DNA from 3 places in the Mesorhizobium kowhaii genome. Region 3 is predicted to be linked to each of the others. Evidence: riboswitches for the same ligand, from Rfam matches in the RefSeq annotation. Region 3 holds a riboswitch; each other region holds the start of a gene.
What was found. Region 3 has a riboswitch for cobalamin ahead of ACFFNA_RS01890 (DUF1636 family protein). Riboswitches for the same ligand answer to the same signal wherever they lie in the genome.

Region 1: it holds a riboswitch for cobalamin, as region 3 does, so the genes downstream of both, ACFFNA_RS13160 (aromatic ring-hydroxylating oxygenase subunit alpha) here and ACFFNA_RS01890 (DUF1636 family protein) in region 3, are expected to answer to the same signal.
Region 2: it holds a riboswitch for cobalamin, as region 3 does, so the genes downstream of both, bluB (5,6-dimethylbenzimidazole synthase) here and ACFFNA_RS01890 (DUF1636 family protein) in region 3, are expected to answer to the same signal.

The regions. Positions count from the first base shown of each region.
Region 1 is NZ_JBHLYT010000013.1:214,504-219,575, forward strand. It holds gene ACFFNA_RS13150 (ferredoxin reductase) at 1-528, shown strand, start outside; gene ACFFNA_RS13155 (FAD-binding oxidoreductase) at 593-1,693, opposite strand; gene ACFFNA_RS13160 (aromatic ring-hydroxylating oxygenase subunit alpha) at 1,874-3,121, opposite strand; cobalamin riboswitch at 3,237-3,438, opposite strand; gene ACFFNA_RS13165 (hypothetical protein) at 3,439-3,894, opposite strand; gene ACFFNA_RS13170 (DUF680 domain-containing protein) at 3,951-4,148, shown strand; gene ACFFNA_RS13175 (DUF680 domain-containing protein) at 4,220-4,423, shown strand; gene ACFFNA_RS13180 (DUF680 domain-containing protein) at 4,495-4,731, shown strand; gene ACFFNA_RS13185 (ABC transporter ATP-binding protein) at 4,815-5,072, opposite strand, start outside.
Region 2 is NZ_JBHLYT010000053.1:154,729-159,800, reverse strand. It holds gene ACFFNA_RS28195 (TetR/AcrR family transcriptional regulator) at 1-380, shown strand, start outside; gene ACFFNA_RS28190 (hypothetical protein) at 478-1,461, shown strand; partial or broken gene bluB (5,6-dimethylbenzimidazole synthase) at 1,578-2,195, opposite strand; cobalamin riboswitch at 2,256-2,435, opposite strand; gene ACFFNA_RS28180 (histone deacetylase family protein) at 2,557-3,483, shown strand; gene ACFFNA_RS28175 (exodeoxyribonuclease VII small subunit) at 3,487-3,738, shown strand; gene ACFFNA_RS28170 (DUF2277 domain-containing protein) at 3,851-4,117, shown strand; gene ACFFNA_RS28165 (pirin family protein) at 4,155-5,072, shown strand, end outside.
Region 3 is NZ_JBHLYT010000002.1:236,062-241,133, reverse strand. It holds gene cobN (cobaltochelatase subunit CobN) at 1-236, opposite strand, end outside; gene cobW (cobalamin biosynthesis protein CobW) at 255-1,292, opposite strand; gene ACFFNA_RS01890 (DUF1636 family protein) at 1,295-1,723, opposite strand; cobalamin riboswitch at 1,763-1,966, opposite strand; gene ACFFNA_RS01885 (winged helix-turn-helix domain-containing protein) at 1,996-3,195, opposite strand; gene ACFFNA_RS01880 (NADH-quinone oxidoreductase subunit A) at 3,527-3,892, shown strand; gene ACFFNA_RS01875 (NuoB/complex I 20 kDa subunit family protein) at 3,883-4,464, shown strand; gene ACFFNA_RS01870 (NADH-quinone oxidoreductase subunit C) at 4,469-5,072, shown strand, end outside.

The DNA of each region.
Region 1 (5,072 bases), on a different contig from region 3:
GAACTGGCGATCGAAAAACTCGACGATGGCGAGGTCTCTCCGTTCTTCCATGACGTTGCAGCGGTTGGCGATGAGGTCGAACTGCGCGGGCCGCTCGGCGGGCATTTCATCTGGCCACACGATGATAGCGGGCCGCTTCTGTTGGTCGGGGGTGGTTCGGGCGTCGTGCCTTTGATGTCGATGGTCCGTCATCGCGCCAAGCGCAATTCGATGGTGCCCGTCGCCCTGGTCTTTTCAGCGCGGGTCTGGGACGAAGTGATCTTTCGCGACGAATTGATCGCTCTCGATGATCGCAAGGACGGCTTCGACCTCGTGCTGACACTGACGCGCGAAGCCGCGCGCCGTCCTGCCGATTATTCGCGGCGGGTGGACGTTCCCATGATGGTGCAATCCATGGCGCGGCTGCCCGGACCGCCTGATATCGCCTTCGTCTGCGGCTCCAACGCCTTCGTTTCGGCCGCCGCCCAAGCGCTGATCGATGCCGGCGTTGCAGCGGACATCATCCGCACCGAGCGCTACGGAGTTTGAACGGATGCAGCCCTTCGAGAGGTTTCTCGCAGCCGCCGTTCCGAGGCTCGGCATCGCCCACCGGTCACGCCTCGATTTCGAGCGCCGAAAGCGGTTTTGAGCAACAGGCGAGGATAAAGCCGTCGTCGATTTCGTGATCAAGGATGCCACCATTGTGGCTCATCTCGACGGTGCCCGCGACCTTCTTCACCTTGCAGGTTCCGCAGAGGCCGAACTCGCAGGCGGCGGGAATCCGCACGCCCGAGGCGCGGGCCGTTTGCAGCACGGTCTGGCCGGCGACGCATTCGGCGTCGACATCCGAAAGCGCGAATCGGATCGGCGTCGCGGCTTCGACGATGACGCCAGCGCCGTCTTCCGCCGGCGAGGTGAACGGTGCCGGAATCTCCTCCACAACAGGCGCCGCAAAGCTCTCCTGATGGTATTTCGTCATGTCGAAGCCGGCGGCGTCCAGCATGCCGCGCACGGCGCGCATGAAGGGATCGGGGCCGCAGCAGAAGATTTCGCGCTCGCGGAAATCGGGCGCCAGCAATGGCAGCCGGATCGCGTCGATGCGGCCCATATGGCCGAACCAGCCCTCGCGGCTCGATCGCTCCTCGATCATGAAGCCAAGCGACAGGCCCGGCATGCGGCTGCCGAGCAGCTCGAGCTCCTTGCGGAAAATGATCTCTTCGGGGCGTCGCGCGCAATTGACGAAGCCGACATCGGTCCATGGCGCGCAGTCGTTCAGCCAGCGCAGCATCGACATCATCGGCGTCACGCCGGAGCCGGCCGAAATGAACAGATACTTGGCCGCCGGGTGGCTGTGCAGCGAAAAGTCGCCGGTCGGCCCATAGGCCTTGACGTGCGAACCGGGCGTCAGATGGTCGAACATCCAGCGTGTGCCGATGCTGCCCGCTTGCGCCTTGATCGTCACCGCGATCGAGAACGGCCGCGATGGCGAAGACGACAGCGTGTAGGTGCGCATCAGCGGCCCGTCGGCGGTCGGCAGTTCCAGCGTCACGAACTGGCCCGGCTTGTAGCGGAACCAGGTCTGGTTGTCGGAGCGGAAGGTGAAGGTCTTCACATCAGGCGCTTCGTCGCTGACGCCGATCACTTCCAGCACCTGGAGCCTGTCGTTCCAGGGCGTCATCTGGTCGAGATGGCGATAGAGGCCAAGGTCCGTCATCGCATTCATCCTCTTGTCCCTTTTGTTCGGTGCATGCCGTGATCCCAAAACCGCCGGGCACTTTTGGGCGACATGCCCTAAAGCGCGTCGCGTCGAAACGGATTCATGCGCCGCGCTTTAAGTCTTTGTTTGTATGCATGTCGTTGTCTCGAAACCGGGGCCACTTTTGAGCGACATGCATTAGGCAACGCTGCGCAGCGCCGGCCGGCCGCCTTCGGCAAGGCGCGGACCGATGAACGACGCGTACCACTCGACGAACTGGATCACGCCCCCCTCATGCAGCTCCGAATAGGGGCCGGGCTCGTAGGCGGGCGACAGGATGCCGAAGGCATTTTCCTCGACGATGCGGCGGTCCTGATCGTTGGTCTCGGTCCAGACATGGGTAAGCTCGGCGAGATCGTAGTCGACGCCCTCGACCGCATCCTTGTGGACCAGCCATTTGGTCGTCACCGCGGTCTCCGTGGCGCTGATCGGCAGCACCCGGAAGGTGACGGCGTGGTCGCCCAGGATGTGGTTCCAGGTCGTCGGATAGTGATAGAGCAGCAAGGAACCGATGCGGTCGGTCGAAACGCTGTCGGATAGGTTCTTCTTGACCGCGCGCTTTCCCGTCATCGTGTAGCTGACGGCATCGCGCAGCAGCGGCGCGCGGGTGGCGCGGTACTGTCCGGCCGGATCGATGCGGAATTTGCTCGGCAGGCCGGCCGCTTCGCATTTCGCCCAGTGCGCAAGCATTTCCGGGTCGCTGTCGGCGCCTTGCACGCCGGTCACCGTGGGCGCTTCCGGGAAAGTCTTGCAGAGCTCCGGATGATTGCCGGCGCAATGGTAGCACTCGCGGTTGTTTTCCCAGACCAGCTTCCAGTTACCCTTCTCGACAATGGTCGATTCGAACGCCACCTTGGCCTCACGCAGCCGGTGCGGCAAAAGGTAAGGCTCGATCACCGCCCGCATCGGCGCGAAATCCGCCGGCTCCTTGGCCAGGCAGATGAAAATGTAGCCGCCGACGCTTTCGCAGGCGACGGGCTTCAAGCCGAACTGGCTCTTGTCGAAACCGTCGGCCATCTGCCTGGCAAACAAGAGCCTTCCGTCCAGCTCATAGGTCCATTGGTGATAAGGGCAGACCAGCTTTGCCGCCGTGCCCTTGTCGGAATTGCAGACGCGGCTACCGCGATGGCGGCAGGAATTGTGGAAGGCGTTGATCTTGCCTTGCTGGTCGCGGACAAGCACGACCGGATAGTCGCCGATCTGTGCCGTGATGTAGCTGCCCGGCTTCGGCAGTTCGCAATCATGGCCGATGAACAGCCAGTCGCGATACCAGATCAGCTCCATGTCGAGCTTGAAATAGTCTGGATCGGTGTAGAAGGGCTGTTCCAGCGAAAAGCCTTGCCGGCGCCCACTCAAGAGCCTCAGCATGTCGTTGCGAGCATCCATGTCCTGTCCTCGTTATCTAAGGACTGAACTGGTGGTGACGGAGGAAGGATCGGACGCAGGCCGGCGATGCGCCGGACATGCACTATCCACCTCTTGACCGCCCACCGCGATCAGTCGAGTTCAAACATCTCGGGCTGGTTTCCGGGCTCTGGAGTTGTCCTTGCGGACCATCGCGACACCTTCCCAGGCGATTGCCCAGTGGTCTCCCGTTGCGACTTGAACTCCACCACCGTTGCGGGGGCAGCGCCGGATTCTGACCGGCTTCCCAATTCTCCGCCTCGTCGTCACGAAGCGGCACCTGAGATGACATGATCTAATCACGATCGCGGGCGCGTCATCGGCATGAAAACGACATCGTATCCATGCGGCGCGACACGTGTGCGAAACGCCCAGGTTGGCGATTGCCGGGCCGAAATCCTATCTCTTCGGCAGCCATAGCCGGCTGCAATCTCCTCGAGTTCGACCCCTTGCCAGGGGCCAAAAAAGGTTAACGGTTTCGAAAAGTGACTATTAGCAGCATCTAAAATCGAACCGAACGGTTCGTTTCTGTTGACGGTGCGTGCAGGACGGGTGAACACTGGGCCTCCGACACAGTTGGTGATCTGGCCGGCGGTTTCATACAACTCTTTGATATAAATCAGAAAAACATTGAGTGTGGAAACTCCTGGCGCAATTTCAAGTGGCAGATTCTTGGTCCACGCGGAACAACTTCGTGATTGGAAATGGCTGGATGGCTTTCCCACATCGGGGCTGTCCGAACGACGCGATTTCATCCCAAGACACGCCGCTAGACGGACGGCAAAAATAAGAAATACTGGAGTACCAAAAAATGAAAAAGATCATTCTCACTGCCGCCGCCGTTCTGGCCATTTCCGGCAGCGCCTTCGCTAACGGTAGCGACCACTATGGTTCGAACGCCCCGGCAGCCACCGCTGTCGACAGCTCCTACACCGCTTCGGTCAAGAAGTCGGAACCGGCTGCTCAGACGCCTGTCCAGGGCAGCGACCGTAACCTCTTCGGCCACTAACAGCCGATTCCCAGAGGGCGTCGGCCTCGCTCCGCCGCCCTGGTGAAATCCAGAAATTCAGGAGAGCTAAAATGAACAAGATCCTCATCGCCGCCGCCGCCGTTCTGGCCATCTCCGGCAGCGCCTTCGCCGCCAGCGACAACTATGGTTCGAACGGCGCCAAACAGCCTGCAGCCGCGGTTGACCACTCGTACACGGCTTCCACCAAGACGTCGCAACCGGTTGCTCAGACGCCCGCTCAGGGCAGTGACCGCAACCTGTTCGGCAACAACTAACAGCCAACTCCCCGCGGACGGCGGGTCTGTCCCGCCGCCTTGGAGAGGCTCGAAAAATTCAGGAGACTAAAATGAACAAGATCCTTATTGCTACCGCTGCCGTTCTGGCGCTTTCCGGTAGCGCTTTCGCCGGCAGCGACAACTTTGGCTCCGATGGTGCCAATCAGCCCGCGGTCACGTCGGTTGACAGCTCGCATACGGGCTCGATCCGCAACACCGGTGGTTTCGTCGGCAAGCTGCTCAATTCGTCGGGCGACGTACAGAAGTCCGCCCCTCAGGGCAGCGACCGGAACCTCTTCGGCCACTAACAACCGAAGCTGATCTCCAAACAAGAGCGGCGGGCCTGTGCCCGCCGCTCTTTGTCTTTTATACGGCCTCCGATGTCCTGACCTCAGGCCGCCTTTGCTTCCGGCTGACGGAGCGAGAAGGAGTGCCCGTCCGCGTCGAAGATGTGAAGGTCGCTGGCGTCCGCGCTCAGCCGCAGCGTCGCCCCGCGCTTGACCTCGACATTGCCTGGCATCTTGGTCACCAGCGGCAGGTCGGCGCGGCCGATGTCGACATAGACAAGCTGGACCTCGCCGAGCTGCTCGACATAGTCCACCGTTCCCTCGAAAAGATAGTCCGCGCCGCTGGCGATGATCAGATCTTC
Region 2 (5,072 bases), on a different contig from region 3:
TGGCGTCGAGAGCGCCGACCCGCTGGCAGCATTTCGTCGACGAATGCACGACCTATATCGAGATGGCGCTGGAGCCGGAAATCCAGCGCATCATGTTCCGGGATGGCCCGGCCGTGCTGGGAGATCCGGCACAATGGCCGAACGCCAATGCGTGCATCGCTTCAATGACCGGCCACCTGACGACGCTGCAGGAGGAGGGGGTTATCGTCTCCAGCCTCGACCCCGAGACCGCCTCGCGGCTGATCAACGGAGCGAGCAGTCAGGCGGCACAGCGGATCGCCAATTCGAACGACCCCGAAGCGACGTCGAAGAAGGTGGTGACGGCGTTCAAGCAACTGCTTGAGGGTCTGCTCAAAAAGCCGGGTCCGCAGCCGAACTAGAATCCCCATTGGCGGCCTGGCCCGCTACTGCCCGCGATTGACAATAACCGGTTTGAGCGCATCCTCCTGCGCCATCTCTGAGCGGGAGATTCGGGGCATGTGGGATTTCGATATTGGCAGGTCGGTGTCCATCATGATGCGGACCTGGCCCTTCATTGTCTTTCGCATGATCGTCTATTTCGGCATCACGCTGGCCTACATCATGGCGACCGGCACCGGCGCCTCCGTTGGCTACGGCGTCGGCCATATCTCCACCGATCCCGACGGACCGCTGTCCTTTGCCTTGTGGGGCGGCGTGGTTGGCTTTGGCGTCGTCTCGATCGCCGTCTACTGGATCCGCGAATACATCCTGTATGTCGTCAAGGCCGGCCATATCGCGGTCATGGTCCATCTGATCGACGGCCGTGACATTCCCGCCGGCCAGAACCAGATTGCCTACGCCAAGGACATCGTGACCCAGCGTTTTGCCGAGGCCAACATGCTTTTTGTCGTCGACCAGCTGGTCAAGGGCGCCATCCGCGCCATTACCGGGCTGATCGGCGGCATCGCCGCCTTCCTGCCGATTCCGGGCTTGGGCGGCCTGGTCTCCTTCATCAACACGGTGATCCGCCTGTCGCTGACCTATGTCGACGAAATCATCCTCGGCTACAACATCCGCATCAATTCAGCCTCGCCGTTCGAGACGGCGCGGCAAGGCGTCGTGCTCTACGCCCAGAACGCCGAGATCATGGTCAAGAACGCCGTCTGGCTGGCGGTCATCATGTGGGGCGTGTCGTTCGTCATCTTCCTGTTGATGCTGGCTCCGGCCGGCGCCATTCTTTTCCTCATGCCCGGGCAACTTGCCGGTTGGGCCTTCGTGCTCGCCATCGTCTTCGCCTGGGCCTTCAAGGCAGCGTTCATCGAACCCTTCGCCATCGCCTGCCTGATGCAGGTCTATTTCAGGACTGTCGAAGGCCAGGTGCCAGATCCCGCCTGGGACGCCCGGCTGGCCGAAGCGTCGTCGAAGTTCAGGGAACTCAAAGACAAGGCGCTGGCCTCCTTCGGCGGCTCGCGCTGGGGCACGGCCGGCGCGACCCGCTGATCAGCGGTGGTCGCCGATGCGACGTCAACGGCATTGAGGCGCTGCACGGTCGATTTGAGCAGCGCTTCACCTTGCCCGGAAAAGGTCTCGCTCATGATCAGCTCCGGCAGCGGCAAGCGGCGGCCCCAGCCATGCGCTTCGAGGTCTGGCTTTGGCGCGAACTCGGAAACATGGCCGACGCAGAGATAGGCGACCGGCGTCACATGCTCGGGAATTGACAGCAGGCTTTTCAATGCCTGCGCCTCGATGATGCTGACCCAGCCGACACCGACGCCTTCGGCGCGCGCCGCCAGCCAGAAATTCTGCACCGCGCAGACCGTGCTGTAGAGGTCCATCTCCGGATTGTGCCAGCGCCCCAGCGGCGAACCCTTCGAGCGCTGGCGGTCGCACGTGATGCAGATGTTGAGCGCGCTTTCGCAGATGCCTTCCAGCTTGAGCTTGCGGTAGAGCGCCTGCCGGTCTTCCGCGATGGCCGGCAATTCCTGCTCACGTGCCGCCAGGAACAGGTCGCGCACTTTTTCCCGTCGCTCGGCATCGCGAATGACGATGAAATTCCAAGGCTGCATGAAGCCGACCGACGGCGCATGGTGAGCGGCAAGCAGCAGCCGCGCCAGCACCTCAACGTCGAGCGCGTTTGGCAGGAAATGGCTGCGGACATCGCGCCGCGTGAACATGGCGCGATAGACCGCGTCGCGCGCGCTCTGGTCAAATCCGTCGCCAACAGCAGCGGTCATGTGTTCCGGCATCGCGTGTCCCCTTGCGATTGCAGTAGATGCCATCCGCCTGACCATGCGGATGACGATGTCTGCCAGGCCGGTCTTCTGGCTCGGGATCAACCCGCGTCCGGTGCCTTCCCGTCATCGACAGTGGCATTTACCGGCGCGGTCCCCCTCACAGCGTTGGGCACGCCACGGAGTTCAACCGTGTTCCCGATTCTCCCGCTTGCGGCGGGCACCAGGCAGTGGCAGCGACCTTACGCCGAAGCGCCGAGGACGCCAATGCCTGCAGCGACACCAATGGACGCATGTGTGATTTTCCCCAACCATCAGGCCACAACGCATGGCCATCGCGACGTCGGGGCACTAGATAGGGAAGATGACCACTCGTCTCTACACCCATCCAATCTTCCTTGAGCACATCACGCCGCCGGGTCACCCTGAGCGGCCGGATCGCTTGCGCGCCATCGAGCGGGTGCTCGACGATGAAGCTTTTACCGCGCTCGATCGCGTCCAGGCGACCGAGGGCGATGAGGCCACGATCCTCTACGCGCATCCCGCCGATTTCGTCGCCCGTGTCCGCGCCGCCATTCCCGACGAGGGCATCGCCCGCATCGACGCCGACACCACCGCCAGCCCGAAGAGCTGGCAAGCGGCGATAACCGCGATCGGCGCCGCCAATGCAGCCGTGGATGACGTTTTCACTGGCCGCGCCGACAATGTCTTCGTCGCCGCCCGGCCGCCCGGCCACCATGCCGAAAAAACCACGGCCATGGGTTTCTGCCTCTTCAACACGGCGGCGATCGCCGCGCGCTATGCGCAGAGGAAACATGGCGTCGAGCGCGTTGCGGTCGTCGACTGGGATGTGCATCACGGCAACGGCACGCAGGATATTTTCTGGGACGATCCATCGGTGCTCTATTGCTCGACCCACCAGATGCCGCTCTATCCCGGCACCGGGGCAAAGAGCGAAACCGGCGCCGGCAATATCGTCAACGCGCCGTTGGCGCCGCAGACCGGCAGCGAGGTTTTCCGCGATGCCTTCCTGTCGCGTGTCCTGCCGGCACTCGACAATTTCGCGCCCGACCTCATCATCATTTCGGCCGGCTTCGATGCGCACCATCGCGATCCGCTGGCCGAGATCAACCTGACCGAGGATGATTTCGACTGGGCGACCGGCCAGCTGATGCAGCGCGCCACGCGCCACAGCGGCAACCGGCTCGTCAGCCTGCTCGAGGGTGGCTACGATCTGCAGGGACTGGCATTTTCGGTCGCCGCCCATGTCGGGCGACTGATGAAAGGATGAATGATGGCTGGTGAGACCAACGAAGATATCAAGGCGATGAGCTTCGAACAGGCACTCGACGCGCTGGAAAAGATCGTCGATGATCTGGAGCGTGGCGACGTGCCGCTCGACCAGTCGATCAGGATCTATGAGCGCGGCGAGGCGCTGAAGGCACATTGCGACCGGCTGCTGAAGGCCGCCGAGGACAAGGTCGAGAAGATCAGGCTGTCGCGCGACGGCAAGCCGGTTGGAACGGAGCCGCTCGACGCCGACTGAGGCATGCTGCCGAACGATGGTCTTGCCTCACCGGTTTTTGGACATGATCATGATCGAGGATAGAAGCCGTCTCGATTGAAACGGCTTCAGGACAAGAGGAGGTTCGGAAACGATGTGCAGAAACATCAAGACCCTGTTCAATTTTGATCCGCCGGCAACCCATGACGAGGTGCGCGACGCAGCACTTCAGTTTGTCCGCAAATTGAGCGGAACGACGCGACCTTCGAAGCAGAACCAGCACGCCTTCGACCATGCGGTCGAAGCCATTGCGGTGTCGGCGCGCGAGCTTCTCGGCTCCCTCGAAACCCATCAGCATCCTCGCAATCGCGAAGAGGTGGCGGCCAAGGCGCGGGCGAAGGCGGCGGTCCGTTTCGCCTGATGCGGCAAGCAGGCACGGCCACTGACAAGGAGAGTCCATGAGTTTCTTCCCTGGGAAAGACCCTGAAGTCGGCGATGCCTTTGCCAGCGACCAGATCGAACTGATGGTCATTCCTAACGCCAAGGACATTGGCGGTTTTCAGGTGCGCCGCGCTCTGCCGACCGCCAAAAGGCGGCTGGTCGGGCCTTTCATCTTCTTCGACCGCATGGGCCCGGCGATCCTGCGGGCCGGCCAGGCACTCGATGTCCGTCCGCATCCGCATATTGGTCTGTCGACGGTGACCTACCTGTTCGACGGCAAGATCCGGCATCGCGATTCCCTCGGTACCGAAATGGTCATCCAGCCCGGCGACGTGAATTTGATGACAGCCGGCCGCGGCATCGTGCACTCCGAGCGCACGCCCGAAGAATTGCGCGGCGCGCCGATGTCGGTCTCCGGCCTGCAGACATGGCTGGCACTGCCGGATGGTGGGGAAGAAGTCGCCCCGGTGTTCGAGAACACCGCAGCACTTCGGCTTCCCGAGATCGATGCCGAAGGCGTCAGCGGGCGCATCGTCATCGGCAACTTCCAGGGGCTGCGCTCTCCAGTCGCAACGGCCTCCGACACGCTCTATGCCGACCTCAGGCTGGCGCCGGGCGCCAGCGTGAAAATCCCGGCCGACGCCGAGGAGCGCGCTATCTACACGCTCGAAGGCGAGGCCTCGATTTCGGGCGATGTTTTTCCGGCGGAACGGCTGCTGGTGTTCCGGCCCGGCGATGAGATCGTCGTGTCGTCGGATACCGGCGCCCATTTCATGCTGTTCGGTGGCGCCTCGCTCGGCTCGAAGCGTTACATCTGGTGGAATTTCGTCTCGTCCTCCAAGGAGCGCATCGAACAAGCCAAGGAAGAATGGAAGACGGGCCGCTTCGATATCGTTCCCGGCGATGAGGAAGAATTCATCCCGTTGCCGGAAAGC
Region 3 (5,072 bases):
GCGTGGCGGGCGACGCTGTCGACCCAGAGGTCGACGGACATGGGATGGCGCAGGTCACGCAAGGCCGCCAGCCGCATGGCGGGCAAGCGGCCGGCATCGGCCTTCCATGCCGCCGCCAGTCCGGCAAGATCGCTGTCGGTGAAAGACAGGGCCACGATATCCGCCGGCGTCTGCCGCAGATCGACCGGCTCGGCGAGGTCGTCGAGCGAGGCGGAGGTCGTGGTGAGGATGTGCATCGCGGCCCGTGGTTTGCGTCAGCCGGCGAGTATACGCTCGATCGCCGGGCGGTTCAGCCCCTTCAGGCCGATGACGACGAGGCGCGAGCGGCGGTCATCCCCGGCCGTCCAGGCGCGGTCATAGTAATGATTGACGCGCGGTCCGACGGCCTGCAGCAAGAGCCGCATCGGCTTGCCGCCGACCTCGACGAAACCTTTCACGCGCAGCACGTTTTCTTCCTCGGCGGCGGTGGCGACGCGCTTTGCCAGCTCATCCGGATTGGCGATCGAGGCAATGTCGATGACGAAGCTGTCGAAGTCGTCATGCTCGTGGTCGAGCTCGTCGTCGTGATGGGTCTTGCGGTTTTCGATGTCGTCCTCGACGGCAAGGCCAAGGCCGAGCAGCACCGACGGATCGACCTTGCCCTGTGACGTTGGCACGATCTTCACGGCGCGAGCGATGTGCTCGTTGATGATGGCGTTGGCACGGGCCGAGCCGGCAGCGTCCATCAGGTCGCTCTTCGACAGGATGATCAGGTCGGCGCAGGCGATCTGGTCCTCGAACACCTCCTCGACCGGGTCGTCGTGATCGAGCGTCGTGTCCTGGGCGCGCTGTGCCTGAAGTGCGTTCATGTCGTTGGCGACACGGCCTTCGGCCAGCGCGGGACCGTCTACCACGGCGATGACGCCATCGACCGTCACGCGGCTCTTCACCGTCGGCCACTGGAAAGCCTGGACCAGTGGCTTGGGCAGCGCGAGGCCGGAGGTCTCGATCAGGATGTGGTCGACCTTCGGCGTCAGCGACAGGATCTGGTCGAGCGCCGGCACGAAATCATCGGCAACGGTGCAGCAGATGCAGCCATTGGCCAGTTCGACGATGTTTTCCTCTGGGCACGTGTCGATGCCGCAGCCCTTCAGGATCTCGCCGTCGATGCCGATGTCGCCGAATTCGTTGACGATGATGGCGATCCGCTTGCCGCCGGCGTTTTCCAGCAGATGGCGGATCAGCGTCGTCTTGCCGGCGCCGAGGAAGCCGGTGACGACGGTGCAGGGGACGCGGGAGACGGAAGCGGTCATGATCAGTCCTTCAGCAGGTCAAGAGGAGGGATGCGGGCCACGAGGCCGCGCTTGAGGCTATCGGGACGGCCGCGCCACGGAATGAGGCCGTCCATCGAAGTGGCGAAGAGTTTTGCGCCAGTGACGAGGTCGGCGCCGCTGGTTGCGGTCAGATCGCCGAAAACGTAGCTCCAGCAGCCATCGCGCAGGATGGCGGCGCTGAGCCGGCGCTTGCAATTGCCGAGGCATTCGACGCTGCGGACATGGATGTCTTCGCCAGAGGCGGCGCGGCGCGTGTCGTCCGCCAGCAGTTCGCCGGCGCGGGGATGGGCATCGGAACCGGTTTCATCGCGGCAGGAGGCACAGACGATGATGGTCACGCCGGCAGGGGCATCGCTCTCGCCGGACGAATTGTCCGCTGTGCCAGCCGAAAAACTGCTGTCGTGGTCCAAGAATCGGGCTCCTTGCCCGGAAACCCGCCGGGCGATCGGAATCTATAGTCGCAGACGGCAGGTCTCCTGGCTCGCGGGTCATCGCCTTGGTGCCGCCTTCCCGGGACCATCCCAGTGGCTTTCGGCCTTGGCTCTTCGCTTACAGTTGCGGGGACAGCCGCGGATTTGAAATCGGAATTTCGCACCGCATTCCCTCTTGGCTCCTCTCGTTGAAGAGAAGAGACCGTCTGGACCGGATTTAGGCTTTTGCAGGCAGCGGTGTCAACGTGGGCTTACGATACGGTCAGGTCGGCCAGCGCCGGACCCAAATCACCGGCCGATGTCACTTCTGTACGTTCAAGGCCAAGCCAGCCCTGCATCTGCTTCAGTTCCTCGAAGAGTTCTGCAGCGGTTTCAGGCGGCGCGCCGGGCTCGGCATAGGCGGCATGGACACGCAGCATCCCGGCTGGCCGGTCGGCCTTGAGGTCGACGCGCGCCACGATCCTGTCACCGAGCAGGAACGGCAGAACGTAGTAGCCATATTGTCGCTTATCGGCCGGCGTGTAGATCTCGATGCGGTAGTGGAAATCGAACAGTCGCTCCGTGCGCGATCGTTCGAAGACGACCGGATCGAACGGCGCCAGCAGGGCGCGGGCCTCGATTTTTCGTGGCAGGCGCGCGTCCTTGTGAAGATAAGCCGGCTTGTCCCAGCCTTCGACGCGCACCGGCAGCAGCTCGCCGAGCTCGACCAGTTCTTCCAGCCGGCCCTTCATGTCGGCGGGGGACAGGCGAAAGTAGTCACGCAGGTCGCCGGCCGTGGCGATACCGTGGGCGCGGGCGGAAATGCGCAGCAACTCGCGGTGCGCGTCCTCGGCGGCGGGCACCGGCAGATCGAGGATCGCCTGCGGCAGCACGCGCTCCGGCAGATCGTAGAACCGCTCGAAACCGCGACGATGAGCGGTGGTGATGCGCCCGGCCCAGAACAGCCATTCGAAGGCATGCTTGGCATGGCTCCAGCCCCACCAGCCGCCCGAACCTTTCTGGCCTTCGAGCGCTGAAGCGGCGATCGGACCGCGATCGACGACCTCGCGGTAGATCTCTTCGATATAGGCGGCGTGCTCGCGGCCCCATTTGGCGAGGCCCAGATACATTTCATCGCCGCGCTCGGCCCGCTGCATGCGCCAGCGCATCAGCGGGTATGTCTCGACCGGCAGGAAGGAGGCCTCGTGCGCCCAGTATTCGAACACCGTGCGCTTGCGCGTGACGGCGGCGTTGTCGAGCAACGTGAGCGGGTAGGGGCCAAGGCGCGAATAGAGCGGCATATAATGAGCGCGCACCACAGCACTGACAGAATCGATCTGCAACAGGCCGGTGCGGGAGAGAACGCGGGCAAAATGGCGGCGGTCGGGCGTAGCGGTGGGGCGGGGATCGAGAAACCCCTGGGCAGCGAGCGCGGTGCGCCGTGCCATGGCAAGCGAGATCTTTTCCTTCATGCGGGTGTCATTCTGAGGGTGATTTGGCGTGGCCCTGATGGGTGATTCCGGCCCATGCTAGCAGGGTTTTGGCGGCAACCATGTCAGGAGACAAAAGTGGAGTAAAAATAGAAGGAAATCAAACAGGAGCGGATCGGACCAGTTTCCTCGGATATGCCGTCCAGCACCGTGTTTTGAACAAGGTTTGACTTGCTTCGCTGGAAGTGCTGCGCTAACCCTCGCCGCGTTGCAGCATAGGCCCTTAAAACGGTTCAGCGGTTAAACTGTCACGCTTCCGCATTAAGGTCCGGTGCTGTAATCAACGTGGATTGGCGCCAACGGAAAGCCGAGCATGAACGCACTTCTAGGTTCATACCTGCCCATCGTCCTGTTCATCGGCGTGGCCCTGGTCGTCGGCCTGGCGCTGCTGGCCGCCCCCTTCCTGGTCGCCTACCGCAATCCCGATCCCGAAAAGCTTTCCGCCTACGAGTGCGGTTTCAACTCGTTCGACGACGCCCGCATGAAATTCGACATCCGCTTCTACCTGGTGTCGATCCTGTTCATCATCTTCGATCTGGAAGTGGCTTTCCTGTTTCCGTGGGCGGTGTCGTTCTCGAAGATCGGCATGCTCGGTTTCTGGTCGATGATGGTCTTTTTGGCGGTGCTGACCATCGGCTTTGCCTATGAATGGAAAAAAGGAGCGCTGGAATGGGATTGAACGACAGTTCCGGAACGCTCGTCGCGCCGAAGCCCAAGGGCCTGATCGATCCCAACACCGGCAGGCCGGTGGGGTCCGACGATCCTTTCTTCCTCGAGATCAACAACGAGCTGGCCGACAAGGGCTTTCTCGTCACCTCGACTGAAGCGCTGATCACCTGGGCGCGCAGCGGTTCGCTGATGTTCATGACCTTCGGCCTCGCCTGTTGCGCGGTCGAGATGATCCACACCTCGATGCCGCGCTATGACTCGGAGAGGTTCGGTGTTGCTCCTCGCGCGTCTCCGCGCCAGTCCGACATCATGATCGTCGCCGGCACCCTGACCAACAAGATGGCGCCTGCGCTGCGCAAGGTCTACGACCAGATGCCGGAGCCGCGCTACGTCATCTCGATGGGCTCCTGCGCCAATGGCGGCGGCTACTACCATTATTCCTATTCGGTGGTGCGTGGCTGCGACCGCATCGTGCCGGTCGACATCTATGTGCCCGGCTGCCCGCCGAGCGCCGAAGCGCTGCTTTATGGCATTCTTCTCTTGCAGAAGAAGATCCGCCGCACCGGCACGATCGAACGGTAAATCCATGACCGCATCCCTGAGCGAACTGTCGACCTATCTCGGCGAGAAGCTGATCGGCCGCGTGAATGACGCGGTGATCGCCTATGGCGAACTCACCGTCCATGTCGAGCCGCGCGATCTGGTCGAGATGATGACCTTCCTGCGCGACGATGCGCGCTGCCAGTTCATCTCGATCATCGACGTCTGCGGCGCCGACTATCCGTCGCGGGCCAAGCGCTTCGACGTCGTCTATCATCTGTTGTCGCCGAAGCAGAACGTGCGCATCCGCGTCAAGGTTCAGGCCGACGAAGAGACGATGGTGCCGTCGATCACCGGCGTCTATCCTGGCGCCGACTGGTTCGAGCGCGAGACCTACGATCTCTATGGCGTGCTGTTCTCGGGCCACCCGGACCTGCGGCGTCTGTTGACGGATTACGGTTTCGAAGGCCATCCGCTGCGCAAGGATTTCCCACTGACCGGCTTCGTCGAGGTGCGTTACGACGACGAGGCCAAGCGCGTCATCTACGAGCCTGTCGAGCTCAAGCAGGAATTCCGCAATTTCGATTTTCTCTCGCCATGGGAAGGGACGGATTACGTCCTGCCGGGCGATGAAAAAGCCAAGACGAATT